DNA from 4 places in the Lonsdalea populi genome. Region 3 is predicted to be linked to each of the others. Evidence: predicted binding sites of a transcription regulator. Region 3 holds the regulator's gene; each other region holds the start of a gene.
What was found. Region 3 encodes PurR, which represses purine synthesis genes. Its sites were predicted from a motif close to CANGCAAACGTTTGCNTG; they were not measured.

Region 1 (7,856 bases), 1.8 Mb from region 3:
AGTTGCTCAGCGTCAGGCGCCGATTGTCGAATGTGCCTTCAACCAACACCTGACTGGCGGGGATATCATTAAGCGTCAGCGAGCGGGCGCTGAACTGGAAACGCGCATTGTTTCCCAGCAGATGATCGGACTGCGGTTCCCACGGCGTGATGCCGCCGTTGACCTTCTGCCCGTTCAGCCGCCAGTCGCCGTCGTGCAGCTGTAGCGCCATGTCCTTGAGCTGCAACACGTCAGCTTTAAAAGGCAAAGCGTAACCGGTTTGACTCAGATTGAGCGTCCCGCCTTCCAGCCGCAGGCTGGCGAAATGAGAGGGCGTGGTGATTTGGCGGACGCTAAGCCCGAGGGATACCCGTTTGGCGACCAGCGTCGGCGGTTGGTTTTCACGGCCGAAAGTGACGTCCGTCAACTGAATATGGCCGGGCGACGACCAGTCGTGAGACGCTTGTTTGAGCGATAGCCTGTATTCGGTATGCTGGCTGACCCACCTGCCGACCCAGTCGGCTCCCCATCCGCTCTGTATCGTGACGTAGAGCGCCGCCATAGCTAATAGGATGAGTAACAGCAGTGCGATAAGGGGTTTCCCGATAAATTTCATCGTATCAGTCCGTGCCTGTCGTCGAGGATAGAAATGTTATGCCGCAATGTCTGCAGCCGCTCAAGTCGGTAATCATACGCCTGACAAGAATCAGGGTCCGATGTTGCATCATGGGACCCTGATTAGCACGGTAAATACGAAATATCTGGAAGCCGGCTCCCTATTCTTTTTCTTCTTGCTCTTGCGGGAACACCAGATTCAAGACGATGGCGGTGATCCCGCCCGCAGCGATGCCGGAAGACAGTAGGGTTTTCAGCCAGTCTGGAGCGAATTGCAGGATTAGCGGCTGCTGAGCGACGCCCAAACCTACGGCCAGCGAGAGGGCGATGATCATGATAGCCCGGCGGTTTAGCGATTCGCGAGACACGATGCGCACGCCTGAGGCGGCGATCGTTCCGAACATTACGATGGTCGCGCCTCCCAACACCGGCTCCGGGATGTGCTGAACTAATCCGCTGACGGCCGGGAACAGCCCCAGCACAATCAGCATTAGCGCAACGACGAAACCGACATGGCGGCTGGCGACGCCGGTCAGTTGGATCACGCCATTGTTCTGACCGAAGCAGGAGTTTGGAAAGGTATTAAATACCGCTGAAAGCATGGAGTTCAGGCCGTTGGCCAGCACGCCGCCTTTCAGGCGTTGCATATATAGCGGTCCGCGTACCGGTTGTTCCGAGACGTCGGAGGTTGCCGTGATATCGCCGATGGTTTCCAGCGATGTCACCATAAATACCAGCATCAACGGCACGAGCAGACTCCAGTCGAAGCCCAGACCGTAATACAGCGGTGTCGGCACCATGATGGCGGACTGCGCCGTGCTGGACATCTCTTTCGGCAGCATTCCCATCAGCCACGCCGCCAGATACCCGACGGCCATAGCAATGACCAGTGAGGCGACGCGCAGATAGGGATTACGCTGGCGATTCAACAGGATAATAACCAGTAGGACCACGCCTGCCAGCAGCAGATTTTTGGGCGCGCCGAACGAATGGTCGTTTAGCGCCGCGAATCCACCGCCAATCGAGGTCAGCCCCACCTGAATCAGCGACAGACCAATAATCATGACGACCACGCCGGAAACCAGCGGAGTGACAATCCTTCGGGCTAGATGAAGAACGCGGGACAGCAGGATCTCGGTACAAGAGGCGACCATCAGCGTGCCGAACAGCGCGGCCATCATGGTGGGAACATCTGCGCCGCCATTTTTCATCGCCAATCCGCCCATGATTAGCGGCGTCACAAAGTTAAAGCTGGTGCCCTGAATCGACAGCAGCCCGGAACCCACAGGCCCCCAGGTTTTAATTTGCAGAATGGAGGCCAGACCGGAGGCGAACAGCGACATGCTGATGATGTGCTGCGTATCCTGCGCCGGCAGCCCGAGCGCCTGACAAATCAGCAAGGCCGGCGTAATGACGGCAACGAACATGGCTAACAGGTGCTGGCCGGCGGCAAACAGGGTTTGCGGCAGCGGCGGGCGATCTTCGAGACGGTAGATAAGTTCGCTGCGAGGTTGGGCGGCGGCGGGTTCTTCCGGGCGCAGTGGTTCGGCAGGGGGAATACGCATGGCGGTTGGCACTCCAGAACGACAAAAAACGCATTTTAATGATCTACCTAATAAAAGCAAACGGTTGCGCATGCCGCCTTGATGCACGAGCGTAGAGGATAATTTGGGAGGAAGCGATCGCCGTGGACAGTCAGGCGTTGGTGTAGCGCGCGCTTTCCGGCAGCCAGCGTTCGATGAGCGCCCGCGCATGTTCGGGATAGCGTTCGTGGATGTGGCGCGCCAGGCGCTGGACCTGCGGAATCAACGCCTGATCTCGCAGCAGATCGGCGACTTTGAACTCGGCGCTGCCGGTTTGACGGGTGCCGAGCAGTTCACCCGGTCCGCGAATCTCGAGATCGCGTTGAGCGATCACAAAGCCATCATTGCTATCTCGTAAAACCTGCAGTCGCTTCTGCGCGGTTTTGCTGAGCGGCGATTTGTACAGCAGTACACAGTGGGAGGCCACCGATCCGCGGCCTACGCGTCCACGCAACTGATGCAATTGCGCCAGACCGAGCCGTTCGGGATTTTCGATAATCATCAGGCTGGCGTTGGGGACATCTACGCCGACTTCAATCACGGTGGTGGCGACGAGCAGTTGAATATTTCCTGCCTTGAACGCCTCCATCACCTGTTGTTTTTCCTGCGCTTTCATCCGCCCGTGCACTAACCCGATGGTAAGTTCCGGCAGCGCTTCGCGCAGTTCCTGACAGGTCGCTTCCGCCGCCTGGGCCTCCAGAAGGTCCGACTCCTCAATCAGGGTACACACCCAATAGGCCTGACGGCCTTCCTGCTGGCAGGCATTGTCGACACGCTGGATGATATCGCCGCGACGAGTATCGGGAATGGCGACGGTAGTGACGGGCGTTCTGCCCGGCGGCAGCTCGTCGATGACCGAGGTTTCCAGGTCGGCGTAGGCGGTCATCGCCAGCGTGCGCGGGATCGGCGTTGCAGTCATAATTAGCTGATGGGGGTGAAATCCCTGCTGCTCGCCTTTTTCCCACAGAGCAAGCCGCTGATGGACGCCAAACCGGTGCTGCTCATCGATAATTACCAGCGCCAGACCGTTAAATTGGACCTGCTGTTGAAAAATGGCGTGGGTGCCGACCACCATACCGACATCGCCGCTGGCGATGGCATCCTGTTGCGCCTGACGCGCTTTGCCTTTCTGCTTTCCGGCCAGCCATCCTACGTTAATGCCCAGAGGCGCGAACCACTGGCGAAAGTTGTTGGCGTGTTGCTCCGCCAGCAGCTCGGTGGGCGCCATAAGCGCCACCTGCTTGCTGTGAGCAATGGCGCGCAATGCGGCCAGAGCCGCCACCAGCGTTTTGCCAGAGCCGACATCGCCCTGTACCAGCCGCATCATGGGATAGGGATGATTCAAATCCTGTTCGATTTCGGCGACGACGCGATCTTGCGCCTGAGTCGGCGAAAACGGCAGGGCGGCCAGCAACTGCTGTTTTAACGTATCGCGGGGCGGGAGCGCCAGCGCGTGGTGACGCTGGGCGCCGGCCCGTGCGGCCAGCATACTCAGATTGTGGGCCAGCAGCTCTTCCATGATCAACCGTTGCTGAGCCGGATGCTTCCCCTGTTCCAGCTCGCTCAGCTGCATGTCGGGCGGCGGCCGATGTAGCGTATGCAGCGCTTCTGTCAGGCTAATCATCGAGTGATTGAGCTCCTGCGGCAGCAGTTCATCAATCGGATGGCGGTCCAGCAGTTTCAGCGCCTGGTCGGTCAACTTGCGCAGCGTGGCCTGACGGATGCCGTCGGTGGTGGGATAGACCGGCGTCAGCGTCTCCTGCAATGCCACGTCGCTTTCTTCGCCCTGAACCCGATACTCCGGGTGGATAATTTCAGCTCCCAGCTTGCCACGGCGGATTTCACCGTAAGCGAAGACCCGCTGGCTCGGCGCCAGACTGTTCTTCATGGCGGCGTTAAAGTTGAAAAAACGCAGCGTGAGCACGCCGCTGCCGTCGCTGATCTGGCAGGTCAGCATACGGCGGCGGCCAAAAGTGACGTCACAGCGCAGAATTTCGCCTTCAACGGTGGCGTAGATGCCCGGCAGCAGGTCGTTGATGGGATAAAGTTGGGTGCGGTCTTCGTAGCGCAGCGGCAGATGAAACAGCAGATCTTCCACGGTTTCCAAGCCGATGCGGGCCAGTTTATTCGCCTGACTGGGCCCGACGCCGACAAGCGTGTTCAGCGGTTGGGTATTCAGCAGGCGTCCGCGCATTATAATTCCGTGGACTGCATGGCGGCCCACCACGGGGTGTCGGCGACCACCTGACCCTGCTGGCCTATGAGCGGACGTGGAAGTCCTTTACGTTTCGCCACGCGGGCGAGAACGGGGTAGCCGCCCTCGAACAACAGGCGCTGCTGCTCCTCTTCGTCCAACGGACTGGTATCCCGATGATACATTCCAGCCATCTGTCGCTGACGTTGCGCTTCATACAGAATCAGCGCGGAGGCTACGGAAACATTGAGGGATTGGACCATGCCGGTCATCGGAATAACGATGTCCTGGTCTGCCAAGGCCAGCGCTTCTGCGGAGATGCCTTTTTTTTCCTGTCCAAGAAGAATGCAGGTGGGGCGGGTGTAATCAATGTCGCGAAAATCAACGGCTTTGTCAGAAAGGTTGGTGGCCAGCACTTGCATACCCTGCGCCTTCAGATGTTCGACGGCGTCCTTAATCGTGGCGTGAGTTTTGACTTTTACCCAGCTGTTGCTGCCGGCGGCGGTGGAAACCAGCGTTCTCATATGTCCGGTCGGCCATATGGCGTGAACCTGATGCACGCCTACGGCATCCGCCGTGCGAATAACGGCGGAGACATTGTGAGGCTTATGAACCTGTTCCATACACACCGTCAGGTCGGGCTGACGGTGATTCAGCATCTCTCTGATGCGCGTATAACGTTCTGGCGTCATAACAGATTAGTTTCGGTTACGATTAACTTTAATGACATCCGGCATTACGCGGATCTTGCGCATGATGTTGGCGAGATGGACGCGATCACGCGCGGTGAGCCGTATAAAGGCACTGTAGACCCTGCCGTCTTTTTCTTCCGTATTGATGCTCTGGATATTGGCATTGGCGCTGTTGATGGCGGCGGTCAGATTGGCCAGCACGCCCTGATGGTTGAGCATGTCCACCTTGATTTCGGTCAGAAACTCCTGCTCGGTGACCTTGTCCCATTCCACCGCCATGAATTTCTCGGGTTCTTTCTGATATCCGCGGATATTGCGGCAGGACTCGTGGTGGATAACCAACCCTTTGCCGGGACTGACATGGGCAATGATGGGGTCGCCCGGGATGGGACGGCAGCACTTGGCGAAGGTCACCAACACGCCGTCGGCGCCTTTGATCGGGAGCTTGCGGATGCCGGAACTGTTCAATCCGGTATCTTCTTCCAGCAGATTTTTGGCCACCACGATGCTCATGGCATTGCCAAGACCGATTTCCGCCAGCAGATCGTCCAGCGAAGAGATTTTCATTCGGTCCAGTTCGCGCTGAATATTGGGTGCGGGAACTTCGGACAGCTTGCGTCCGTGACCCAGCGCATGGTTCAGCAGACGACGTCCTAGACTGACGGAGTCGTCACGCTTCAGGTTCTTCAGCAGTTGACGAATTCTGGCTCGAGCTTTGGAACTGACGACAAAATTCAGCCAAGCGGCGTTTGGACGGGCGCCCGGCGCCGTGATGATCTCAACCGTCTGACCACTTTTCAGCGCTTGCGACAAAGGATATGGTTGGCGGTCGACACGTGCGCCCACGCAGGCGTGGCCGATGTCGGTATGTACCGCATAGGCGAAGTCCACCGGCGTGGCGCCAGAGGGCAGTTCGACAATGCGGCCTTCGGGCGTGAAGACGTACATTTCGTCGGGAAACAAATCCGACTTCACGCTTTCGATAAATTCAAATGAACTGCCAGCGCTTTGCTGCAGTTCCATCAGGCTTTGCATCCAACGACGCGCCCGAACCTGTGCGGTCGTGCTGCTTTCGCCTTCTTTATAAGCCCAGTGTGCGGCCACGCCCATTTCAGCCATCTGATCCATATCTTCCGTACGGATCTGCACTTCGACGGGGACGCCGTGCGGCCCGATCAAAGAGGTATGCAAAGATTGATAGCCGTTGGCTTTCGGGATGGCGATATAGTCTTTAACGCGACCGGGGCGCGGTTTATACAGACCGTGAACCTGACCGAGCACGCGGTAGCAGGTATCCAGATCGTGGACGATCACCCTAAAAGCGTAAATATCCATAATGGAATGAAAACGCTGCTCTTTCAGGTGCATCTTACAGTAGATGGAGTAGAGGTGTTTTTCCCGGCCGCCGACGCGGCAGGGGATACCGGCTTCCAGCAAACGCCCTTCGATTTCCGACAGGATCTTCTGAATCATCTCCTTACGGTTGCCGCGCGCGGCTTTCACCACTTCTTTGATAACGCGGTAACGGTTCGGATAGAGCGCTTCAAACCCCAGCTCTTCCAGTTCGGTTTTCAGGTGATGAATACCGAGCCGATGGGCCAGCGGGCTGTAAATTTCCAGCGTTTCCCGGGCGATGCGTCGGCGTTTATCCGGCCTTAGCGCCCCCAGCGTCCGCATATTGTGGGTGCGGTCGGCAAGTTTGATTAGAATGACGCGGATGTCTTGCACCATCGCCATGATCATTTTGCGAAAGTTTTCTGCCTGCGCTTCTTTCTTGTCGCGAAATTTCAGCTTATCTAGCTTGGAGACGCCTTCCACCAGCTCGGCAACGCTTTTGCCGAACAGCTGTTCCATATCCTGATAGGTGGCGGGCGTGTCTTCAATCACGTCATGCAGTAGCGCCGCCATGAGCGTTTCATAGTCGAGACGCATCTCGGCCAAAATGCAGGCTACGGCTACAGGATGGGTGATGTAGGGCTCGCCGCTGGAGCGAGTCTGCCCCTCGTGAGCATCACGTGCGACAAGGTAAGCCTGCCGTAGACGTTTTATTTGATCTTCGGGCAGGTAATTCTGAATCAGCAGATTAAGACTTTCAAACAGATACAAGGGCGACTCGTGGTGTGATTAGCGGCGACCTTCAGCAATTGCGGTGACCGCCTGAATTTCTGCGGCTTCCTGCTCCTGCTGCTCCTGACGCTCACGGGCGTCCAGAATCTGGGAAGTGATCAGACCTTCTTCGATCTCACGCAGTGCGATAACCGTGTACTTGTCGTTTTCTTCAGGAACCAGGGCATCTTTGCCCCCAACTTGGATCTGTCGGGCGCGACGGGCAGCGACCAACACCAGGTCAAAACGGTTACCAATTTTTTCTACAGCGTCTTGAACAGTTACGCGTGCCATAATGAGGTACTCCACAGGGAAATAAAAAAAAGACTGGGCATGATACTGAATGTGCCGTCAGTCTGCCAATAGTTTGGTGATCAAGCCGTCATGCCGCACTTTCTGTCGGGATAAACGCAGACGCTCGGCGCGAATGATGGTTTTCAAATCCTGCAGCGCCAAATTAAAGTCATCGTTAACGAGAAGATAATCGTATTCAGCATAGTGGCTCATTTCGGCAATCGCCTGCGCCATGCGTCGATTAATGACTTCTTCGCTGTCCTGCCCACGACCACGTAGGCGACGTTCTAGCTCTTCTTTGGAGGGCGGCAGAATGAAAATACTGCGTGCGGAGGGCATCCGCTCGCGAATCTGCTTGGCACCCTGCCAGTCTATGTCCAGAAATACATCCAC
Region 2 (7,856 bases), 880 kb from region 3:
ATGCCGCGAATCAACGTGGTATAGCCGGTGAAAACGCCGGAAAGCAACCGGCTGGAAGACAGTTTGGCGCTGGCGCCGACCAGACCGATCGCCAGCGACAACAGCAACGAGCACACGGCCAGTTGCAACGTCAGGCGTGCCCCCTCAATGATGAGTTCAGAGTAGCCATGCAGCATCAGTAACATCCGCTTCAGAGAAAGCAAACCGTCTGCCTGCCTCACAGGCAGACGTCGTATCAGCGGCGATTAGTCGCCATAAACATTGAAATCGAAATATTTTTTCGCCAGCTTGTCGTAAGTACCATCTATGCGCATAGATTCAAAAGCTTTGTCCAACGCGGCTTTCAGTTCGGTTTCATCTTTACGCAGACCCATGCCGGTTCCAACACCGAACAACGCATCGTCTTTCACCGCCGGTCCGGCAAATGCGTAGTCCTTACCCGCATCCTGTTTCAGGAAGCCCTCGCTCGCCGCGACTTCATCCTGGAAAGCGGCATCGATGCGGCCCGCCACCAGATCGGCATAGATCAGATCCTGGTTTTGGTAGGCCACGACATCCACCCCCTTAGGCTGCCAGTGAACGTTGGCATAAGATTCCTGGGTAGAAGCTTGCAAGACGCCAACGCGTTTACCGCGCAGGGTATCCAACGTCGGCTGAATGGAAGAGCCTTTGGCCGCGATCAGGCGTGCGTTGGCAGCATAGAGTTTTTCGGTAAACGCGATTTCCTGCTGACGTTTTTCCGTGATTGAGAGCGAAGAGATAATAGCGTCAATTTTCTTCGCTTTCAGCGAAGGGATCAGTGAATCGAAGTCGCTCTCAACGAATGAACATTTAGCTTCAATACGCTGGCACATCTCTTTAGCCAGATCGATGTCGAAACCAATCAGTTCACCTCTGGCGTTTTTGGATTCAAACGGCGCATAGGTCGGATCCGTACCGATTTTGATCTCTTTCGGGACCGCCGCAAAGGCGGTGCTAGCCGCTAAAATTAACGCCAAAGGTAAGAATTTCAATCCGCTTTTCATCAAGTTACCCTTATTGCAGGTGATGGGATATCGACACGACCGATGAGATTTGCATGCTATTTAATCGCCAACGCTATCGTGCCTATCGCGTGTGTAGTAGAGGCTTGACCGCTGCAGTTTTCATGCCACTTTATCGAAAGAGTGCATACGCGCGATATCGGGCATCAAAAAACATTTACCGTGTATAATCAATTGATTACCAGGTTTATTGCGGCAGATAGAACAGAAACTAAATGAGACAGACAACGACTCGCACCGTAACAAGGCGCGCGATTGCACCAAAATAGTTCAGTGCCACATAATAAGGCATGAAAAGTATTAACCGCAGCTCAAGCGCCATCCATGGTTTGTTATTTTTTTATTTTAAATTAACCAGTTATGCACTACCCCAGCGGGTAAATAAATCTTCAGGCAGAGAAATATCGAATTGGTCGAGCACTCGATTAACGGTTTGATCGATGATTGCTTGCACAGTTTGCGGGCGATGATAAAACGCTGGCACCGGCGGCATGATGACCGCACCCATTTCGGCTGCTGTCGTCATCAACCGTAGATGACCCAAATGCATCGGCGTTTCCCGCACGCACAGCACCAGAGGGCGTCGCTCTTTCAGCATCACGTCGGCCGCGCGGGTCAGCAAGCTGTCGGTATAGCTGTGAGCAATGCCGGACAGCGTTTTAATCGAGCACGGCAGGATCGCCATACCGGTTGTTTTGAAAGAGCCGGAAGAAATGCTGGCGGCGATGTCGCGGCAATCATGCACGACATCCGCCAGAGACTGGACGTCGCGCACGCTGAAATCGGTTTCCAGAGCCAGAGTCTGCCGCGCAGCCGGGCTCATCACCAGGTGGATTTCAATCTCTTGCAACGGCTGCAGCACCTGTAACAGGCGTACACCGTAAACCACCCCACTGGCACCGGAAATACCAATAATCAGTCGCTTCATACCCTTCCTTAATCAGGATAAACCTGTAATCACATCGTCAGCGCAAACTGTGCCGTATCCGTCCATGATTGACAAGATGCAAAAATAAAGGGAGCACCGATAGGCACTCCCTTACTGGAGAACACTCAGACCGCTCCGTCAGCCTTCGTTATGCATCTCCAGATCTTCGACTTCACTCTTGCTGCGCAGCACTTGAGCGTCGTCATTGCGCAGACCTTCAAGATAGTCCAGATAGCCCTGATCCACATCATGCGTGACATAAATACCGTTGAAGACAGAGCATTCGAACTGCGTGATATCCGGATTGTCGTCCCGCACGGCCTCAACCAGATCGGACAGATCCTGGAAAATCAGAGCGTCCGCGCCGATAAGCTGGCAGATTTCATCCACTTCACGACCATGGGCAATCAGCTCGTTCACGCTCGGCATATCGATGCCATAGACGTTAGGGAAGCGAATTTCCGGCGCGGCAGACGCGAGATACACGCGCTTGGCGCCCGCGTCCCTTGCCATCTCGACGATCTGCTGAGACGTGGTTCCGCGTACTATGGAGTCATCCACCAGCAGCACGTTTTTATCACGGAACTCAGCGCGGTTGGCATTCAGCTTACGACGCACGGATTTAATCCGCGTTTGCTGGCCCGGCATGATAAACGTGCGGCCGACATAGCGATTTTTCACAAAGCCCTGACGATAAGGCTTATCGATGATACGGGCGATTTCCAGCGCGATATCGCAAGAGGTTTCCGGAATAGGAATGACCACATCGATATCCAGATCTTCCCAGCTGCGTGCAATTTTCTCGCCCAGCTTCTGGCCCATGCGCACGCGGGCGCTGTAGACCGAAATTTTATCGATGAACGAGTCAGGACGCGCGAAATAGACATACTCGAACAGACACGGGTGATGCTTTGGATTTTCCGCGCACTGACGGGTGTAAAGCTGGCCTTTATCCGTGATGTAAATCGCTTCGCCCGGCGCCACATCGCGCAGGAACTCAAAGCCCAGCGTGTCCAGCGCCACGCTTTCGGACGCCACCATATATTCGTTGCGCCCATCATCCAGCGTGCGCTTGCCGATGACCAGCGGACGGATCCCGTTGGGGTCGCGGAAGGCCACCAACCCGTGCCCGATAATCATACTGACGCAGGCATAGGCGCCGCGGATTTGCTGATGCATGGCGGCAACGGCGGCGAAAATATTGTCAGGCTCCAGCGGATAGTGCTGAAAGCGGTCCAGTTCTTTGGCGAAAATATTGAGCAGAATTTCCGAATCAGACGTTGTATTGACGTGCCGGCGGCCCTGTTCGAACAGCTTCTGACGCAGCTCGTGCGCGTTGGTCAGGTTACCGTTGTGAGCTAGTGTAATTCCGAAAGGAGAGTTGACGTAAAAAGGCTGCGCTTCGGATGCGCTGGAACTGCCCGCCGTGGGATAACGTACATGACCGAGCCCCATATTCCCCTGCAGGCGTTGCATGTGCCGTGCTTCAAAAACGTCTTTGACCAGACCGTTCGCCTTACGCAGGCGAAAACAGTGATGAGCATCTATCGTAACGATGCCTGCGGCATCTTGCCCACGGTGTTGCAACACCGTTAACGCGTCATAAATCGACTGGTTGACCGGCGTGACGCCGGCGATACCGACAATACCGCACATGTTGTCTTTTCCTCATCAGCGCTACCGCGACTAGAGGTGCCGCGGCAAGAAACTCGACGTGCTTTGCAGGTAGTCAAAGAACCACCTGATGATATAGCTGAACTGCGGGATCAACTGGGACTGCTTCCAGTCGACGCTCTGGGAAAACCCGGTGAAGGTGTCCAGAAAGAACAAGATTGCAGAGACAATCAAGACCCCGCGCAAGGCGCCAAAGCAAACGCCCAGCACACGATCGGTGCCCGACAGCCCGGTTCGCTCAACCAGAGAGCCTATCGCATAATTGACGATGGCTCCCACAATCAACGTCGCAATAAACAGAATGGCGATAGCGATGCCGTTGCGAACCAGTTCATCTTCAAAGCGGGTGAAGTACCCCGCCAAATAGCCATAGTAGTGACTGGCAATGAAAAACGCACATCCCCAGGTCACCAGCGACAGCGCTTCACGGACAAATCCTCGAATCAAACTGACCAGAGCCGAGAACGCGATAATGCCGATAATGACGTAATCCACCCAAACCATGAACTATCCTACTCAATGAACAAAAACCATCGACATACGCGGCTCATCCTGTTCGCGGCGCATTTTAACAGAAAAAGAAAACGTTTGCGTACCGGAATTCCGCCCTAAATGCGTCAATCAATCGGCCAACTCAAAAACCGCTGACGGGCCATGAAGATACCGAAAAAAGGCGATGGCGTCGGGTTTTCCCCGCAACGCTATCTGCCTCCCCGGCCTCCTCATGACCCCGTCCCGCGCTAATGCGCCGCTTTCACCTGACCGCTCAGCCCGCTGATCTGCTGCAGTTCGCTCAGCGAGGACTGTAGCTTCTGCTTCGAGGCGTCCGGCCCCACATAGATGCGGGTAATCTGCCCGGAGACGGGCGAAGACGGCACCGTGTATGCACGGAATCCCGAGAGTCTAAGCTTGGCGACGATTTCATTTACCTTGTCCGCATTTTTCAATGCGCCCAGTTGCACGACAAAAGCCTGCCCTGCCGGGGCCTGCGGCGCTGCTGCCGGTTTGTTCTCTGCCGGTCGCGGCGCGGGTTTAACCTCGGGCTTCGGCTTGGCTTCCGCTTTCACTTCTGGTTTCACTTCCGGCTTGAGTTTCGGCTCGGATTTCACCGGAGGCGGAACGACCGGTGCGTCAGATGGCGCGGAAGGCCGCGTCGCGCCAGGCGGAGTGGCGTTCTGAGGTGTTCCGGTGTCGGGAGCATTGGCCTCATGCTCGGCGCTCCTCATTTCCTCGCCGCCGTCATCCGCATTAGGCATCGTCGCACTGTCCGGCGACTGTGCCGTCAGCGACTGCGTGATTGGCGGCAGCGACTCCGCTTCCAGCGTATCTTCCGGTTTAGGCACCAGAGGAATAGCGGCGAACTCGTCCTGATAATGTTTTTTCTTACCGTCCAGCAGTCCAGGCAACACGATCACGCCCAGCGCGACCAAAATGACGGTGCCGATCAGGCGGTTTTGAAATTTACTCGCCATTCGCCGCTCCTTCTTCAAGCGCGGACATCACATGCGCTACCGTATGGAAGGAGCCGCAAACCACGACCACGTCGTGATCTTTAGCGTCCTGCATCGCCGCTCGCCAGGCGGAGACCACATCAGGATACGAACGACTGCCCTCAAGATGCTGAGCAAGCAGATCCGCGCTGGCGCCGCGCGGCCCTTCCAGCGGCGCGCAATACCACGCATCCACCTGCGGTTTAAGCTGTTCCAGCGTGCTGGCGATATCTTTGTCGGACAGCATGCCGACAACAGCGCGGACGGCGCCGTGCGGAGGCAACGAAGCCAAACGCTCAGACAGGTACGCCGCCGCATGAGGGTTGTGCGCCACATCCAGAATCAGCAACGGCTTATCACCGGCAATCTGGAAGCGCCCCGGTAAGATCGCGTTCCGCAGGCCGTCACGCAGTGCGTTCTCATCAACTACTAACGGCGATGCGTTCAACGCGGCAAGCGCCGTAGCGGCGTTCGGCAGCGGCACATTCGGCAAAGGCAGGCGGCTTAGGCGTCCCTGCGCGTTTTCCCAGAACCAGTTGCCCTCTTCCACCCCGTAGCGCCAGTCGACGTCACGACGCAGCAGCCGAGCACCTTTTTCATGCGCGACGTCGGCAATCGAGGCAGGCATATCCGGCTCGCCGACGACAGCCGGTTTGCCGTGACGAAAGATCCCCGCTTTTTCACGGCCGATGCTTTCGCGATCGTGGCCAAGCCAGTCGGCGTGATCAATAGCGATGCTGGTCACGACGGCGACGTCCGAGTCCACAATGTTGGTCGCGTCCAGGCGACCGCCTAAACCGACCTCAAGGATCACGACGTCCAGCTGCGCCTGCCTGAAGAGATGGAGCGCCGCCAGCGTGCCGAATTCGAAGTAGGTCAGAGAGACGTTATCGCGCCCTCCCTCAACGACGGCAAACGCCTCGCTGTGCATGGCTTCCGGCAATTCCTTGCCCTGAATGCGAACACGCTCGGTGTAACGCAATAGATGCGGCGAACTGTAGACGCCCACCCGCAGCCCGGCGGCCAACAGAATGGATTCCAGCACGCAGCACGTTGTGCCTTTGCCGTTGGTGCCTGCGACGGTGAAGATGGTATTGGCGGGCTGGAGCAGTTGAAGAGAGTCGGCCACCTGTTTGATGCGGTCCAGGCCAAGATCGATGGCCTGCACGTGCAGATGTTCCAGATAATAAAGCCACGTGGCCAAAGGCGACGCGGCTTTAGGTGTTTGAAGGTTATCCATGAGACCCGCTCGCTTACTTACGGTTCATTGATACAGGGAGCGACGGAGCACGTCGCGACCTTGCTCCCCGTACGTCATCGGTTAGGCTTCATCCTGTGATTCAGACAAAGCGGTCGGCCGCGGCTCTTCCACTTCAGGCTGCGGTTCCGGGTGGTTAGTCAGCTTGGCGAGGATCGTCGCCAGCTTGTAACGCATCTCAGGGCGACGGATGATCATATCGATCGCGCCTTTTTCCACCAGAAACTCGCTGCGCTGGAAGCCCGGCGGTAGTTTCTCACGTACCGTCTGTTCGATAACACGCGGACCGGCGAAGCCAATCAGCGCTTTAGGCTCGGCGATGTTCAGATCGCCCAGCATCGCCAGACTGGCGGATACGCCGCCCATCGTCGGGTCCGTCATCACGGAGATATAAGGCAGGCCGCGTTCGCGCATTTTGGCCAGTGCCGCACTGGTTTTCGCCATCTGCATCAGCGACATCAGCGCTTCCTGCATACGGGCGCCGCCGCTGGCGGAAAAGCAGACCAGCGGGCAGTTATCTTCCAGCGCTTGCTCCACCGCCCGCACAAAGCGCGCGCCGACCACCGACGCCATCGAGCCGCCCATAAAGGAGAATTCGAAGGCCGCGCCCACGACGGGCATACCGTAGAGGCTGCCTTTCATGACGACCATGGCGTCTTTCTCGCCTGACTGCTTCTGTGCCGCAGCCAAACGATCTTTATACTTCTTGGAGTCCCGGAATTTTAGGACATCCTTGGGTTCCAGTTCACTACCGAGCTCAACCGTATTTTCTGTATCCAGAAACGCGTGAAGACGAGCACGTGCAGATAAACGCATATGGTGGTCACATTTCGGACACACTTCCAGATTACGTTCCAACTCAGCGCGGTAAAGTACCTGACCGCAACTATCACATTTAGTCCAGACGCCTTCGGGGATGTTGGCCCGACGGGTCGGCGTGATATGACTTTTATTTAGAATTCGTTCAATCCAGCTCATTGATAACCTTTCTGCTTGAACCTGGCTACAGGCCAGTACGCTGCTCAGCGTTTATTATATTCTGCTGACGCAGCCGACAAAGCGTTGCCTTATCCGCCAAGGGCAGGATACGACATGGGCATTTATAGCGGTTCACGTGAACATAGCCGTAAGTGCCGCCCATTAAACCATAATGACCCGATACTGTGGATAAAAAACTGGTCACACCGAATGTTAAAATAATTTTTGCTTATTTCACATTCTGACGCGATGCCGACCGTTTGTGACGCCAAAACTCAATCACGCCCGGCAGGATGGAGATAAAGATAATCCCCACAATCAGGAGTTTAAGATTGTCCTGCACGATCGGCAAATCCCCAAACAGGTAGCCGGCATAGGTAAACAACAGCACCCAAAGCAGTGCGCCTGTGACGTTGAAGAAGGCAAAATGCCGATAGGTCATGTGCCCCATCCCCGCCACAAACGGCGCAAATGTTCTCACAATC
Region 3 (7,856 bases):
CAACGCCATCAGCAGGCCGTGGCCGAATAGGATCACCGGCAACCAGATCGAGGTGCCGACAGCCACCGCCGCCATGTCGGTAGCGCTGTATGAACCTGCCATGATGGTATCCACGACCCCCATGGACGTTTGAGACACCTGCGCAATGATGACGGGAAACGCTAGCGTTAACAGCTGACGCGCTTCCGATAGGTACTTTTGCACGCGAACACCTTTTGTAGAACGACAGTTTGTCATCCGAGATGACGCTATCATCCTGTTTCTTTGGAAAAAGTGGGGTATTGTAATGTTCTAACAACATTCTACCAATCACTTGTCTATATATACCCGCTAGCCTTAGCAGGTAAAACTGTCAGTCAAACTACCCATATCACACTATATCGTGCAAACTGACGTTAGCGCTTTTGCCGCTGGTAGGAAGCCAGCGACATTCTCTCATCGAATTGGATTTGTAAAGAGGCAGAATTAATGTTTACCGGTATCGTTCAGGGCACCGCGCCGGTGGTGTCTATTGATGAAAAAAGCAACTTCCGCACTCATGTCCTCCAATTGCCGCAAGCGCTGCTGCCCGGGTTGCAGATCGGCGCGTCCATCGCCAATAACGGCTGCTGTCTGACCGTCACGAAAATCGACGGCGATCTTGTCAGCTTCGACATCATGAAAGAGACGTTGCGTTTAACCAATCTGGCCGATTTGCAGGTAGGTTCTTGGGTGAACGTCGAGCGCGCCGCCAAATTTGGCGATGACGTGGGGGGGCATGTGATGTCCGGCCACATTATGTGTACGGCGGAAATTGTGAAGATTCTTATCTCGGAAAATAATTATCAGATTTGGTTCCGACCGACCGACGAAACGCTGATGAAGTATATTCTGCACAAGGGATTTGTCGGCATTGACGGCATCAGCCTGACGGTAGGTGAAGTGACGAAAAGCCGCTTCTGCGTGCATTTGATCCCTGAGACATTGCAACGCACGACGCTGGGCAAAAAACGACTGGGCGATCATATCAACATCGAAATCGATCCGCAGACTCAGGCGATTGTCGATACGGTAGAACGCATTCTGGCGAATCAGAACCTTTCTCTGTCCGTGGTTCCTACGCCTTCTCAGGCCTGACCGAGATGACAGGTTGGCGGAATGAATAGACCCCGCCAACCTGGTCTCTTAACGTGGCGCGCGAATCCCGCCTTCCACGCCATTTGTGCTGAATAGCACCTGCCATAACTGGATATTCCGCGCCCGGAAAGCCCCGGCACAGGCATTCAGGTAGTAGCTGAACATGCGCTGGAAACGAGCGGAGTAGGCGGAGGCCAGCTCCGGCCAATGCTGCTGGAATCGCTCATGCCAAGCCATCAACGTGCGGTCATAGTCGGCGCCGAAGTTGTGCCAGTCTTCCATCACCATGTAAGCCTCGCTGGCGCGCGCGACATGCTGGACGGATGGCAGGCAGCCGTTGGGGAATATATAGCGGTCAATCCACGGGTCAACGGACAGGTCGGTTTTGTTCGCGCCTATCGTGTGCAGCAGGAAGAGCCCCTTGGGTTTCAGATTTTTGCGCACCACGCGGAAATAGGTGTCGTAATTTTTGGGGCCGACGTGTTCGAACATGCCAACGGAGACGATGCGGTCAAACTGGCGGTCTAAATCACGATAATCTTCAAGCAGGATGGTAACGTCCAGATCCCGACATCGTTCCTGCGCCAGTCGCTGCTGTTCACGCGAGATGGTGACCCCAGTCACGGAAACACCGTAGTGCCGGGCGGCATATTCGGATAATCCCCCCCAGCCACAGCCGATATCCAGGAGCGTCATACCGCGCTGCAACTGCAGTTTTTCACAGATCATGCGCAGCTTGTTTTCCTGCGCCTGCTCCAGCGTCTCGGCTTCCTTCCAATAACCGCAGGAGTACTGCATGTGGGGGTCAAGCATGAGTGAGAAAAGGTCATTGCCAAGATCGTAATGTTCTTTTCCGACGATCCAGGCTCGTTTTTTGGACTGTAGGTTGGTGAGGCGGGCGATGAGAACGCGGGCGATATCACTAACATGTTTGGGGAGCTTATTATCAAGCCCGGCCCGGAGTACGCGGTGGAAGAAAATATCGAGCCTTTCACATTCCCACCAGCCGTCCATGTAACTCTCTCCGAGACCGAGAGAGCCTTCTCGCAACACGCGTTTATAGAGGTCAGGATTTTTGACCTGGATATCGAACGGACGAGCGCCATTGATGGCGATATCCGCCGAAGACAACATTTCTTTCACAATCTGGAACCAGGACGTGTTATGGATGTCCAGTTCCTCCACACAAGATGAACTCATAACCTCTCCCTATCTTGCTGTTAGCGAACACCGCAAGAAACAGCGTAGACAAAATTACCTGCAGAAGGTGTCGGTGGACGTGATCCATCGTCTATCCCCCGAAAAAGGGACTGGGGGGAAATTAAGAGAAAAGCCGGTACGAAAGGCATCTATCCGTGCCACAAAAGCCAGAATAGGCAATGTGTTATATCGACAGGATAGCAAACTGCTCTGTATGTCTTGTTCGTAGGTTATTGTCTTAGAAGACAGGGACAAGTTTATGACTGCTTCAACCAGGGTACAAGTTTTAAATGGCTGAAGCAGGGGAAAAGGCGGGGGTAATTATTTCAATCGAAAGAGATGTAATCACTAACGGCGATAATCGCGGAATGGGCCGTCAGACACGGATCGACGCTCAATTAATCGAGGATGTACCTCAATCACCTGGGACGTTTCACGCTTACTGGTAATTCGGTCTAACAGCATGGCGAACGCGGATTGCCCCAACCGTTCTTTCGGCTGATGAATGGTGGTCAGCGCCGGGGTGAAATAGCGTGAATGACGGACGTTATCGTAGCCGATGATGGAGATGTCCTGCGGCACGCGCAACCCAAGTTCATCCGCAGCGCAAAGGGCGCCCATCGCCATAATATCGCCGCCGCAGAACACGGCGGTTGGGCGTTTTTTTTGCGCCAATATCTGATGCATGGCTTTGTAGCCTGATTCCGGTTCGAAGTCGCCCTGTACGATCCACTCTTCACGGATATCAATGTCCGCTTCTTCGAGCGCTTTTTTGAAACCAAGATAACGCCCGCTGCCGGTATTGCGCTCCTGCAATCCCGGGATGGCCCCGATATCCCGGTGGCCGCGTTCAATAAGGTATTGCGCGGCGAGGTATCCGCCTTCAAAAGCGTTATCGATAACAGTATCGGTAAAGTCACTGTGTGCCTGGCCCCAGTCCATCACCACCATAGGGATGTGGCGATAGCCTTCGAGCATCGTCAGAAGTTCAGGCGGGTATTCCGCACACATGACCAGCAACCCGTCCACGCGCTTCTGCGCCAGCATGGCGAGATAGGCTCGCTGTTTGTCCAGATCGTTATGGGAATTGCAGAGAATCAGCGTATAGCCTTTAACATAGCAGCTGTTTTCGACGGACTCGATGATTTCGGCGAAATAGGGCGCCTCACTCGAGGTCGCCAGCAGGCCGATAGACTTGGTGTTATTGACTTTCAGGCTGCGCGCGACCGCGCTCGGAGAATAATGTAGTTCGTCAATGGCGGCGCGAACGGCGGCTTTGGTTTCTTCGGCGACGAATCTGGTCTTATTAATGACGTGGGATACGGTTGTGGTCGAAACGCCAGCACGCTTTGCCACATCTTTAATCGTTGCCATCTAAATGACTCCTAAATCTACTTCCTGCAGCAGTAAGTAACTTGTTAATCGTTTGCCTGCGCGAATCCTTCTCTTTCTGAAGATACGAGCCATTCAGAAGGTGGGGTGTCGACGGATATACCTGAAGATTAGGAAATGATGCTCGACCAACGGAGTTCGTACAGCAGTAAACCGGCGATTTTGTCCGATCCGGTCGAAAAGTGAAAGCGTTAATTCTACTCTTGCAACGATAAACGGACGTTACTGGTGAGATGGAACAGAAAGGTCACTTTTCCATAACATTATATTCATCATTAGGGTGTTGATAGATACCAATTCCCCTATACTGAACCGGCATTGCCACCTTGAATGTTGTGCTGAAAAATTAAGGAGAGAGTGATGGATACCAATTTGAAAATGTCCCTGTTGACGACGGTAGCGGCATTGGCCGTTATTATTGCCTTCAGTTTTACTGCGGTATTTGGCGCATAAGCCATACTGCCGGTATTTGTGCTCCCGGAAATCTTTCTTGTGGGCAGATTGCAAAAAAGGGACTTCGGCCCCTTTTTCTATTTCTTCTCGGCTTGGATTTTAATAACTGCTGCGGATTATCTCACCGTATGCGGCATGACGACCCGACGCGCGCCGATATAGTGTTCCTGCCAATAGTCTTCGCTAAGCTTGCTGATTTGGATATCTGAACCGTCGCGAAGAGACTGGATGAATTTTCCGTTTCCAACATAAACGCCCACGTGGTCTGTCGTACCGCGATGATTGATGCGGAAGAAGACCAGGTCGTCGCTTTCCAGCTCGTTTTTTTTGATAGGCGCGGCATCGCGCAATTGAAACATTTCATTGGCGGTGCGGGGAATGGTGATCTTCACAATATCTTTGTAGGCGCATAGACCAGCCCGCTGCCATCGAAACCGGTGTACGGCGATGAGTCGCCCCAGTGGTAGGGTTTGCCGATTTGGTTCATCAGCTTGTTGAGGACGGCGACTCTAGCACGTTGGGATCGTTGTTATGCGCCGTGCTCAGCACCAGGCCGCCGGTTTCGACGACATCATCTTTTCTTTTGCGGCTGATACGTTCAGCGGTCGTCTTTTCTTCTTTCACCCGAACAGGGTGGCCCCGTTTCGGCGCTTTCTTGGTTAGCGCTAGCGTGAATGGGTCCCGAGAGATTTTCTTGGCGTCCTTTTAAATGGGGTGATGGGAAGAAACGTCTTTATTTAAAGAGGAATAGGTCCCGGTCGGCGTTTGTTTTACGCTGCGTTTGGTTTTTTGTCGTTATCGGCGTCAGCGGTGGTTTTGGTCTTCAGCGGTTTGTTGCGGAATTTTTTCTTGTCTTGTGTGTGGTGGGCCGATATCGCCTGACTGAAAAATAGGCGGCTAAAAACCAATACGAAAAAGGTAACAATTAAACGCATTATAGTCTGACCGATGGTTGTTCTTGATCGCCTAATTTCCACAGTATTCCTTAAATCAGCATGATTACAAAACGCGAATAAGCAGTTAATGAGTATAGAATAGTGAAAAATCATTAATACGTATTGTTTTCTCGGTACTAATACATATTTTTGTTGATGATTTAACGGGTTAACGTTTTTAAAAACCACCCGGCGATAACCCTACAAAAGATGGCGTTTTTTGTGGTTATCGCTATCGTTAAAATGTGTCAAGGTAGTTGGGGCGAGCATACGCCCTTTACTGATGCCATGGCTAGTGGCTTATCATTAGCCATTACGTGCTTTAAGGAAGCAATAGAATGACGACAACGACAATTGAAAAAATCCAGCGTCAAATCGCTGAAAACCCGATCCTGCTGTACATGAAAGGTTCCCCAAAACTGCCGAGCTGTGGCTTTTCTGCTCAGGCTGTTCAAGCGTTGTCGGCATGCGGCGAGCGTTTTGCTTATGTCGATATCCTGCAGAACCCGGATATTCGCGCAGAGCTGCCTAAATATGCCAACTGGCCGACGTTCCCGCAGTTGTGGGTCGATGGTGAGTTGGTCGGTGGCTGTGATATCGTGATCGAAATGTACCAGAGCGGTGAGCTGCCGAAACTGATCAAGGAAACGGCGGAAAAACATAACGCTCAGCAGCAGGATCAAGAGTAAGTCAGAGGTTTGGACGACGGCGGGATTGACCGCGCGTCCGATACTGAATAGGGCGGCTTAGGCCGCCCTTATTGCGTCTGAATTATGTCTAACGCTGAGCCGCAGCGGTATTGTTTTCTTCGGACTCATTGAGCTCCAGCGGCCATCCGCCCATTTTTTTCCAGCGGTTAACCAGTTCACAGAACAGCAGCGTGGTGCGTTGGGTGTCATACAACGCGGAATGCGCCTGCGAGGAGTCGAAGGGAATGCCGGCGGTGATGCAGGCTTTAGCCAGTACGGTTTGGCCGACAACCAATCCGCTCAAGGCGGCAGTATCAAAGGTGGCGAAGGGGTGGAAAGGGTTGCGCTTAAGGCTGCAACGCTCGGTGGCAGACATGAGAAAGCTGTGATCGAAAGTGGCGTTGTGCGCAACAACGATAGCGCGATTACAGCCTTGATCTTTAATCCCTTTTCGCACCATTTTAAAAATTTCGTGCAGCGCATCATATTCTTTGACGGCGCCACGCAGCGGATTACTGGGATCAATGCCGTTGAAGGCCAGCGCTTCGGGCTGCAGGTTGGCGCCTTCGAAAGGTTCTACATGGAAATGCAATGTCTGGTCCTGCTGCAACCAGCCGTTATCATCCATTTTCAGCGTGATGGCTGCAATCTCGAGCAGCGCATCCGTTTTAGCATTAAATCCAGCGGTTTCCACGTCGATCACAACGGGATAAAACCCGCGAAAACGGGCGCTCAGTGCATTCAGATTAATTTTCTCAGCCATCAGTCTCTTTTCTTTAGCAAAAATGCAGTGCGTATTATGGCAAATTTTTGAAGGCGATGCAGTAATGCAGAGGCGACGGACGCGGCTGCGCGCCCGTCAGTAGGATAGGTTAGTTGCCCAAGCCCTGGCCGGCATGTTTGTTTTCAATCAGCTCTATTTTATAACCATCAGGATCTTCAACGAAGGCGATAATGGTAGTCCCGCCTTTGACCGGGCCGGCTTCACGAGTCACCTTTCCGCCGTCCTGGCGAATGCGGTCACAGGTGGCTGCCACGTCATCTACACCCAGCGCGATGTGCCCATAGGCCGAGCCCAAATCGTAGCTCTCGACGCCCCAGTTATACGTTAACTCAATCACAGCACCTTCACTTTCTTCCGTATACCCCACAAAAGCTAATGAATAGCGGTATTCCGTATTTTCGCTCGTGCGTAACAGGCGCATGCCCAATACCTGGGTATAAAAGTTAATGGAACGTTGTAAATCGCCAACACGCAGCATGGTATGAAGTAAACGCATAATTTCCTCTTATTCGGCTTTGCCAGTTACCATCACCGTGTACCACGGGAAATAGTTTGCAAAGTATAGCGTTCATAAAAATTTCAGTCCAAATCATTAATTTTTAATGTGTTAATACTCTGTTTAATGAGTGAAAACTGGTGTATGCGATTTGAGGGATTTCATCGACAGAAGAGTATCTGACCTGTTATTGTCTGCTAAGAATTGGGGACGGTTAGTCAATTATCTGAACTGTTTTTCAATATATCGGCAACGAACGCTTGCCTGCCATGGCGAACAACGGTTCAATAAAGGGATCCGATGAGGAGGTCCCGTGGCTGAGCAGCTTGAACTTTTTCCTGTACCTAATCCCTGTCGTGGTATCTGCCAAGCTAATGAACGTGGTTTTTGCCACGGATGTTTCCGTAGTCGGACCGAACGTTTTAACTGGACACAGATGAGCGATGCTGAAAAACAGAATGTTTTGAGGCTATGCCGACAAAGAATGAAGCGGTACGAGAGAGTAGAACAACCATTACCTTCAACAGAGTCGAAACAAACTCCCTTGTTTTAATGTTTGTTGTGCTGTTTAATGCCAAAAATCAAGTGTAAGATCATTTTTAATTAATGATTATTTGGTAAGATCTCTTGCGTTTTTAAAACAAAATTTAACTTCTTATTTTCTTTTCTATTAAATCAGAAATGGTTGCAATCCAGGGATATAACTTAGTCTGCTAATTATAAGGAGAGGTGATGGAATTGCCATTAGGATCTGATTTAGCTCGGTTGGTACGTGTTTGGCGCGCTTTGAT
Region 4 (7,856 bases), 350 kb from region 3:
CGACACCGTGCTATACTGCCCTTCCCAGAGATTTTTCGTATGAAATCAGAAGACACCCTTGACTGGTATCCCGCTCAACTTCCTCCTGTCAAAATTATTTTAGGCAACGCCGTTCTGGAAGTGATGAAAATTGGCCGTCCCGTCAATACACGCACCCTGCTGGAGTTTCTGCAGGTCATGCAGGGCCGCCAGAAACGGCGTGATGATAAAATCGCCATGCAAACCGCCATTAATGTTTTAAAAAACAATCAGGGCATTCATGGCAGAATTTAGAACCTGTTTTCCACAATGATGACGTCAGGGTATCGCATCGGTTAATGCTGACTCCTCCACGCCTCAACCATCTGTTTTGATACTTCATTTTCATAGCAAATAGGGGCATAGCCCCCAGCCCGACGCCATGCGCTTCGACCGCCGCACCGGCTACCATTCCTAGCTAAGTTATAAGGGCATGGACAATTTCGTGGATAATTGCTGATTGAATCCTGAATAATGGATTTTTTTACCTGTTCATCGCTAAAAACAGGTGATTTCGCCACTGATACATCCATAAAAAATAAAGCCAAGACCGCGATTGTTTTTATGCTAATAATATTATCTAATTTCATGCCATTTCCTTTTTGGAGTTACTGAATATAAGTCCTGTCAGACGAAAGCAGGATTAAATTCAACATCGTTAAGCCAGGTTTTATCCATCTGTTCATAGCATTAGACGATGAAAATTCATGTTTTTGACGCGAAAAACCGTTGTGCTATTCAAGGGTTATTCGTTGACTCATTTCGTCGTGATATAACCGCCAAATAGGGTAAACTTGCTATAATAAAAATAAATTACCCAACTGAGGAAGAATTTATGTTTAAAGAAGGTGATGTTATCCAGAGCAAAACCGGGGGGCCCAGGATGGTTATCCACAAAATCGAAGATGACAAACTTTGGTGCGTCCGGGTGGATGACGCATTAAAAAAAGAGATCCTCGTTGCGGCCGATGCCGTTAAGCACTATCGGGAAGAAGGTCCCTTCGGTGTTTGCTGACCTTAAGGTGGCCTACGCCACCTTAAGGTCAGCTATGACGTTGACGCTTGACTCTAACTGGATAACCGCTGAGCATCCTAAGGCGCTTCTCAAGCGCAGCCATATTATAACTAACCATGCAGACTCAACCTCCCGTAAAATTCAGCTTTGCTTCATGCTGTTATCCCAACACTATAAGGTTATCTCCACCCGTGAAGTCGCCTTCAAAAGTTCGTTGATGCCGAATTAAACTAATCTCTCACTCAGTTCATGACCAATAACTGTTGATCCGATAATATGAAGCTAGTTAAATACGAGGGTCAATGGGAAATAATCACACATCGATGGTGCCAGTTATTTAATAGAGAGAAAAACATTACCAGAGTGACATCATTTCGCTACATGGCATCAAGCGTAAATTAACCTTACAATAACAACACACTTGCTACATGGTTATTTTTAATCAGAACATCACTTGACATTTTTTACCCTGAATATATTCATGTGGCGAAACAGAATTACTTTTATAAAAGTCAACTTGTACTTAACCACGCCGAACTAAAATCTCGGCTTAAAATAAACCTTATGCTAATGAAAGATCTAGACCATCGTCTTATTTCCAGACTCGCTGAACTCAATATCAACGGTTTTTCCAAAGCCGATATGGCCAGAGCCGCAAACGTTAGCAAGCAAGCGGTTACCGGATGGTTTAGAACGGGAACGATAAGCAAAGCCTCCGCACTCGCCGTAGCGGATGCTAGCGGTGTTTCTGTCGCCTGGCTGTTTGGTAAAAAAGTAGACGAAGGCTCTGGACTGAAAGAACGTGAAATGCGAATGCTTAAATTATTTCGTCAACTTCCTGAGCCAGAACAAGATCACATGATCGACTTATTCCAAGTCCGACTTACGAAAATTGACGAATATGTAGAAAGTATTTGCGTGAAAGAGTGAAGCAAAAATGAAGAGGTTCTTTTATTTTCAACCACCATTTCCTCTGTGTGATTAAGGAATGAAAAGCTTCAAGGCTCGGCTAAAAAATCATATAGAGCATGTCAAAAAGGCTCTGAACATTGCACCACTGAAGGAACCACTCGGCAGGCGTTGATTCTACCCTTTCTGGATATTCTTAGTTTTAATGCCTACGGCCCAAAAAGGTCCGAGCAAAATACGGCGCTGACCTCCCGGCAATGAAAACCGGTGAACGCGTGACTTTGCGTTGGTACAGTGACAGCAGAATAATGCGGTGATAAGCGATAGCTTCGGGTTATCCCGTGCCAGTTGTATTGAATGACTGACGACGCACAAGTGCCAGAGAGATGAACGTTGTTCCCCCCTCTGTCACTTTGGTACTTTTGTTTTAAGGGCGGTAGTCATCCGTATTTGTCGCCAAAAATTCGTCGCTGCCGTCACTCAACACACCAGGTGTTGGTTAGACGATGACGCGCTATGCAGTAGCATTCTTTACAAGCAACCCCGGACAAAGCGTTTTTACCCACCGTTTGAAATCACCTAGAGACTTATCTTCTTTCTTCCATCGATAGAAAAATGCAGGACCCTTATCGCCAAGACTTGACGCTTACGGAATGACCCTTTATGCATGAAATGACAACGATCTCAGGTGTTCGATTTAACTAATTGTAGCTACCTACAATGCCGAGGTGGCTAACTGTCTGACGTCTGACTTTCAAGCAACATTAAAGTGGTCTTTACAGTAAAGGGATTTTTACTATGCCGGAAGCCGCCCGTCTAAACGACATTGGCAGTGGTCACGCGTGTTTTCCTGCAACTAAACCGATCTATGTTTACCTAAAGTCGACAGCAAGAGATGAACCGGGCACCGTGACGGGACAAAGAGAAATACTGACCGGGGAAGGAAAGTGGCTGGAAGCCGCCAGCTCAGGGCTAGGAGCGCTAATACCCACTCAGATTGCCGATAAGCTGAATGGCAAAACATTTACCCACTTCGACCAATTCCGTAAAGCGTTTTGGCTAGCAATTGCCAATGATCCTGAATTATCTAGTCAGTTCAATATATTAAATATCGAACGAATGAAGCAGGGTCAGGGGAGGGCTAAAGAATATACCTTTTATAAAAAAGACGGATATTGTATTCGGGCTAGAAAAAAACAATCAATAAAAAAAGACCGAATACGACTCCTGTATTCGGTCTAGGGAAATGGCTCTGGGGTAGAGCCGTGCGCTAAAAGTTGGCATTGACGCAGGCTTGGGAACCCACCCTTTAAGCGTAGACGAGGCATTTCCCTTTTCCAGCTATGTATGAGCCAACTTAGTACTTTTAGCCGTTATTAAACACATTTTTGTGATCACGAACTTGGTCATCGTAGCTCTCCCACCATCAATAACATGTTGGATGAAGAACGCTTAGGTCACTTGCACAGCTGTTGCGCACGGCTCACAAACGGTTGCAAACTTTTTTTCTGCCCGGGTTGGCGGGGATCGTCCAGCAGGATGATATCCAGCGACTGAGCGTTAACCTTACCCTGTCGAACCTGTGTCCGCGCGACATCGTTTAGCGGATATTGCATCAATGTGCCGGGATTGATGACATAGAGCGCGTTACCGGGGCGGCAGATCAACTGCACTTCTTCACGAGTAAATGCCCAGTTATCGCCATATTGCAGTTTGCTGATGTTCGCGATCCCCGCCGCCGCGTGCGCTGAAGCGCAAAAAGCGGCCGTTAACAGGAGCCAAATTAAATTTTTCATTTTGATTTCCACAGCAGAATAGATCGTCGTATTTACAAGGATTTTTGACTTATGCCGTCACGAATAAACGCAGTGGGATCATAACGACTGACTTGAGAGAAGTCGAGCCAGGGGGGGATTGGAAAAAAAATATAAGGCGACACAGCATCAGCATCAGCATCGCCTTTGTGCCGTTATCAGGCAGCAGGCGTGGTGCTGGCTGCCATTCTTTTGAGATCTTGATCGATAAAGAACAGTCCACCTTCGGAAGTGCTTACCATCGCCAATTTATCCAGAATAGAGTTGAACAGCTTCTCTTCTTCATGCTGCTCAGCTACATACCATTGCAAGAAATTAAACGTGGAATAATCCTGCAACGTCATGGCCGCATGCGCGAGTTCATTAATCTTTCCGGTAATCAACTGTTCGTGTTCGAAGGTCAACTTGAAAATATCAGTCAGAGAGTCGAATTCTACCGGCGGAGCTTCGATAGCGCCGAGGATCGGCATACTTCCCGTATCGTCCAGGTAGTCAAACAGACGCTGCATGTGCTCCATTTCTTCCTGAGAGTGAGACTTCAGGAAAGCCGATGCACCTTCAAAGCCTTTATTTCCACACCACGCGCTCATCTGCAAATACAGGTTGGCTGAGTAGAACTCTAGGTTCAGCTGTTCATTCAGCTTTTCAATCATTTCTTTTTTTAACATGTTAAATCCTTTTCCACTGACAGGGGATTATTCGAAAGGCATTATGCACAAAAATATAAAAATTAAAAACATACTATTAACTAATGATCTCATTATTTTTATCCCAAATTCAAAGTATTATCATTTATCTATGAGAATGGTTTTCATTGTTCTCTGTCGACATCAAATTTGATTTGATAATGATTTTCATTATTGGAAATTTAATTTAACGACTCATTTTCCTTGCCATAAAAACAGAGGCGTCTAAGCAAAGCCTGACGTAACTTGCCATTTTATCCGGGCTGTTTTATGTTTGTCGCGCCATACACAGGAGGACATCATGGGACATAATCTGGCCGACCTTCCATTCGAAGAGATGGAAAAAGTAAACGTCGATCTCGCCGCTTCCGGCGTCGCTTTCAAAGAGCGCTATAACATGCCGGTCATCCCTGACGTGCTTGAACAACAGCAGCCCGCACATTTGCGCGATTATTTCCGCGAACGGGTCAGCTTCTATCGTCAGCTTTCTTTGCAGTTCTCCACCCTGCCCTACGACCCTAACGGTAAATGATCCGTTAGTGCCGTCATCGGTCAAGTGATGACGGTTTTCTTCCCCCCTTACTTGCCTCTGCAAAATCACCATCCAAATAACTTGAAATGTCCGCCGGATGCGCACGCAAACGGTTTCGTTTATACTGCGCCGGAATTCTTATTAACCGCCTCGGATACTACTTTTATGTTAACAATTGGAACCGCCCTGCGTCCTGGAGCCACCCGCGTCATGCTGCTGGGATCGGGCGAGCTAGGAAAAGAAGTGGCGATTGAATGCCAACGTTTGGGAATTGAAGTCATCGCGGTGGATCGCTACGCCGATGCGCCGGCCATGCAGGTCGCTCACCGTAGTCACGTCATTAACATGCTGGACGGCGAAGCGCTCGAACGGCTGATTGCTCAGGAAAAACCTGACTACATCGTCCCCGAAATCGAAGCCATCGCCACCGAGACGCTGGTGGCTCTTGAGAAACAGGGGCAGCGCGTCGTCCCATGCGCTCAGGCCACCCGATTAACCATGAATCGGGAAGGCATTCGCCGTCTGGCTGCGGAAACGCTAGGCGTTCCGACCTCTCCCTACCAGTTTGCCGACAACGCTGAAAGTTTTCGCGAAGCCGCGCAGAACATGGGTTTTCCCTGCATTGTAAAACCCGTCATGAGCTCATCAGGGAAAGGCCAGAGCCTGATTCGTGACGCGCAGCAACTGGACTCGGCCTGGCGCTATGCGCAGGAAGGCGGACGGGCCGGAGGCGGAAAAGTGATTGTTGAAGGGCTGGTGAAATTTGATTTCGAAATCACCCTGCTCACCGTCAGCGCCGTCGATGGCCTTCATTTTTGCGCTCCGATTGGACACCGCCAGGAGGATGGAGACTACCGTGAATCCTGGCAGCCGCAGCAGATGAGCGCTGTGGCGCTTGAGCGGGCAAAAGCTATCGCCGGCAAGGTCGTTAAAGCGCTCGGCGGCTACGGCCTATTCGGCGTTGAACTGTTCATCTGTGGCGATGAGGTCATTTTCAGCGAAGTTTCGCCGCGACCGCACGATACCGGAATGGTGACGTTGATCTCGCAGGATCTGTCCGAGTTCGCATTGCACGTTCGCGCTTTCCTCGGCCTGCCGGTTGGCGCCATTCGCCAATACGGCGCTGCCGCTTCTGCCGTGATACTGCCAAGTCTGACCAGCAGCGACGTCCGCTATCAGGGACTGGAGCAAGCTCTGCGGCCACAGACGCAAATCCGCCTGTTCGGCAAGCCGGAAATTAACGGCCAGCGTCGAATGGGCGTCGCGTTGGCGATGGGTGTTACAACAGACGCTGCCGTGCAGCGCGCCAAAGCCGCCGCCGCCGCGGTCCAGGCCAACGGTTGACATATAGCGGCGCAGCCTGCCTGCGCCCTTTTTCTCTGCCTCATTCGATATCTCACACTATCGCCGAGCAATCATGGGTATCACCCCGAGCGTGTCGATTGACATCTGGAGAATAGGCCCAGACAACATTGGACATAGGATGAAAACGGTTGGTACAGGCAAAGCATCAAATCGCGTAAAGCAATATCCATGCGCCACGTCCGGAAGCTTCACGCATTACACGTTTATTCGTCCCATAATTGGGGATGATGCAGCGGTGAATAATACACTGATAGCCGCAGCGCATGCTGGCTTTGAGGAGTACCACAACTGTTGCGGATTTAGTGAGATCAGTTTTCACTAAGTGATGCATCGAAAGCCCAGCCTGCAAGAGCCATAGAGACATCACACGAGGGATTGCAGGGCCAGGTCTTGTAAAACAGCGGCTGGCAGATCCTAATCAATTGATAAAAGGGATTAAAGAGTTTGGGCGCAGTCCAGCGAACGACCAAATTGGGGTCATCGTCAAACAAAAAACCATCTCCGAAGAGATGGTTTAGCGCTGGCGCGATACACGGTCAAAGCGTCATTCACACTATGTCCGCGTTCGATGTGCCAAATCAGGCTTGAGCGCCGTTAATGGCGGTACGAGCCAGTTCTGTGATGCGACCATAATCGCCGCACTCCAGCGCGTCAGCTGGCACCAGCCATGAGCCGCCTACGCACAGCACGCTTTTCAGCGCCAGATAGTCGCGATAGTTGTTCGGCGTAATACCGCCGGTTGGGCAGAAACGGATTTTGCTGAACGGACCTGCGATAGCCTGCAGGGCTTTCACGCCACCGTTAGCCTCAGCCGGGAAGAATTTGAACTCAGTCAATCCGTAATCCATACCCAGCATCAGTTCTGAAACGGTGCTGATACCTGGAATCAGCGGAATATCGCCCGCCGTCGCCGCTTTCAACAGCGGTTCAGTCAAACCTGGGCTGATGGCGAACTGCGCGCCGGCACCGACCACCTGTGCCAGTTGCTGAGGATTGGTTACCGTTCCCGCCCCCACGATCGCGTCCGGCACTTCTTTCGCAATCAGGCGAATCGCTTCTACCGCACATTCGGTGCGCAACGTGAGTTCCAGTACGCGGATGCCGCCGGCGACCAAGGCTTTCGCCATCGGAACCGCATGTTCCAGTTTATTTACGACGATCACCGGAATAACCGGGCTAGCCGTCAAAATCTGTTCCGCACTGGTTTTCCAGTTTTTCATTAAGCGCTTTCTCCAGTCATACCCAATGGACATTGATTAATTTGGCGCGGTCGCCCCATCAGTAGACCGCGCCAGGATTTATTACCGCTTAGCGCCCGACAGCCGCAGGCAGCGGATAATGACTATTCGACTTCATTCCAGGAACGGCCATCACGGGTAATCATCGCCACGGACGCCACCGGGCCCCATGTGCCAGCCTGATAAGGTTTAGGCGCATCGTTGTCCTGATCCCAGGCTTCCATAATGGAATCTACCCATTTCCAGGCTTCTTCCACTTCGTCACGTCGAACGAACAAC

Region 1: I6N93_RS16635 (nucleobase:cation symporter-2 family protein) is a predicted target of PurR. The motif match lies at 2,213-2,230, and genes of this name have one in related genera.
Region 2: cvpA (colicin V production protein) is a predicted target of PurR. The motif match lies at 4,223-4,240, and genes of this name have one in related genera.
Region 4: purT (formate-dependent phosphoribosylglycinamide formyltransferase) is a predicted target of PurR. The motif match lies at 5,077-5,094, and genes of this name have one in related genera.

The regions. Positions count from the first base shown of each region.
Region 1 is NZ_CP065534.1:3,741,654-3,749,509, reverse strand. Features, by position in the region: gene I6N93_RS16640 (AsmA family protein) at 1-595, opposite strand, end outside; gene I6N93_RS16635 (nucleobase:cation symporter-2 family protein) at 756-2,159, opposite strand; gene recG (ATP-dependent DNA helicase RecG) at 2,290-4,371, opposite strand; gene trmH (tRNA (guanosine(18)-2'-O)-methyltransferase TrmH) at 4,371-5,063, opposite strand; gene spoT (bifunctional GTP diphosphokinase/guanosine-3',5'-bis pyrophosphate 3'-pyrophosphohydrolase) at 5,070-7,169, opposite strand; gene rpoZ (DNA-directed RNA polymerase subunit omega) at 7,188-7,463, opposite strand; gene gmk (guanylate kinase) at 7,521-7,856, opposite strand, start outside.
Region 2 is NZ_CP065534.1:2,521,216-2,529,071, forward strand. Features, by position in the region: gene I6N93_RS11065 (histidine ABC transporter permease HisQ) at 1-176, opposite strand, end outside; gene argT (lysine/arginine/ornithine ABC transporter substrate-binding protein ArgT) at 246-1,025, opposite strand; gene I6N93_RS11075 (UbiX family flavin prenyltransferase) at 1,402-1,971, opposite strand; gene purF (amidophosphoribosyltransferase) at 2,110-3,627, opposite strand; gene cvpA (colicin V production protein) at 3,658-4,149, opposite strand; gene dedD (cell division protein DedD) at 4,386-5,117, opposite strand; gene folC (bifunctional tetrahydrofolate synthase/dihydrofolate synthase) at 5,107-6,375, opposite strand; gene accD (acetyl-CoA carboxylase, carboxyltransferase subunit beta) at 6,457-7,371, opposite strand; gene I6N93_RS11105 (DedA family protein) at 7,601-7,856, opposite strand, start outside.
Region 3 is NZ_CP065534.1:1,639,083-1,646,938, forward strand. Features, by position in the region: gene I6N93_RS07110 (MATE family efflux transporter) at 1-204, opposite strand, end outside; gene I6N93_RS07115 (riboflavin synthase subunit alpha) at 469-1,116, shown strand; gene cfa (cyclopropane fatty acyl phospholipid synthase) at 1,165-2,316, opposite strand; gene purR (HTH-type transcriptional repressor PurR) at 2,665-3,690, opposite strand; gene cydH (cytochrome bd-I oxidase subunit CydH) at 4,069-4,161, shown strand; partial or broken gene I6N93_RS07135 (C40 family peptidase) at 4,278-4,857, opposite strand; gene I6N93_RS07145 (Grx4 family monothiol glutaredoxin) at 5,435-5,785, shown strand; gene rnt (ribonuclease T) at 5,874-6,548, opposite strand; gene gloA (lactoylglutathione lyase) at 6,658-7,065, opposite strand; gene I6N93_RS07160 (DUF1289 domain-containing protein) at 7,379-7,618, shown strand; gene slyA (transcriptional regulator SlyA) at 7,798-7,856, shown strand, end outside.
Region 4 is NZ_CP065534.1:1,988,290-1,996,145, forward strand. Features, by position in the region: gene I6N93_RS08680 (hypothetical protein) at 40-273, shown strand; gene I6N93_RS08685 (hypothetical protein) at 315-608, opposite strand; gene I6N93_RS08690 (DUF2158 domain-containing protein) at 854-1,033, shown strand; gene I6N93_RS08695 (transcriptional regulator) at 1,604-1,963, shown strand; gene I6N93_RS08700 (PAAR domain-containing protein) at 2,741-3,184, shown strand; gene I6N93_RS08705 (YebY family protein) at 3,400-3,738, opposite strand; gene ftnA (non-heme ferritin) at 3,915-4,424, opposite strand; gene I6N93_RS08715 (DNA polymerase III subunit theta) at 4,744-4,974, shown strand; gene purT (formate-dependent phosphoribosylglycinamide formyltransferase) at 5,140-6,318, shown strand; gene I6N93_RS08725 (bifunctional 4-hydroxy-2-oxoglutarate aldolase/2-dehydro-3-deoxy-phosphogluconate aldolase) at 6,918-7,559, opposite strand; gene zwf (glucose-6-phosphate dehydrogenase) at 7,682-7,856, opposite strand, start outside.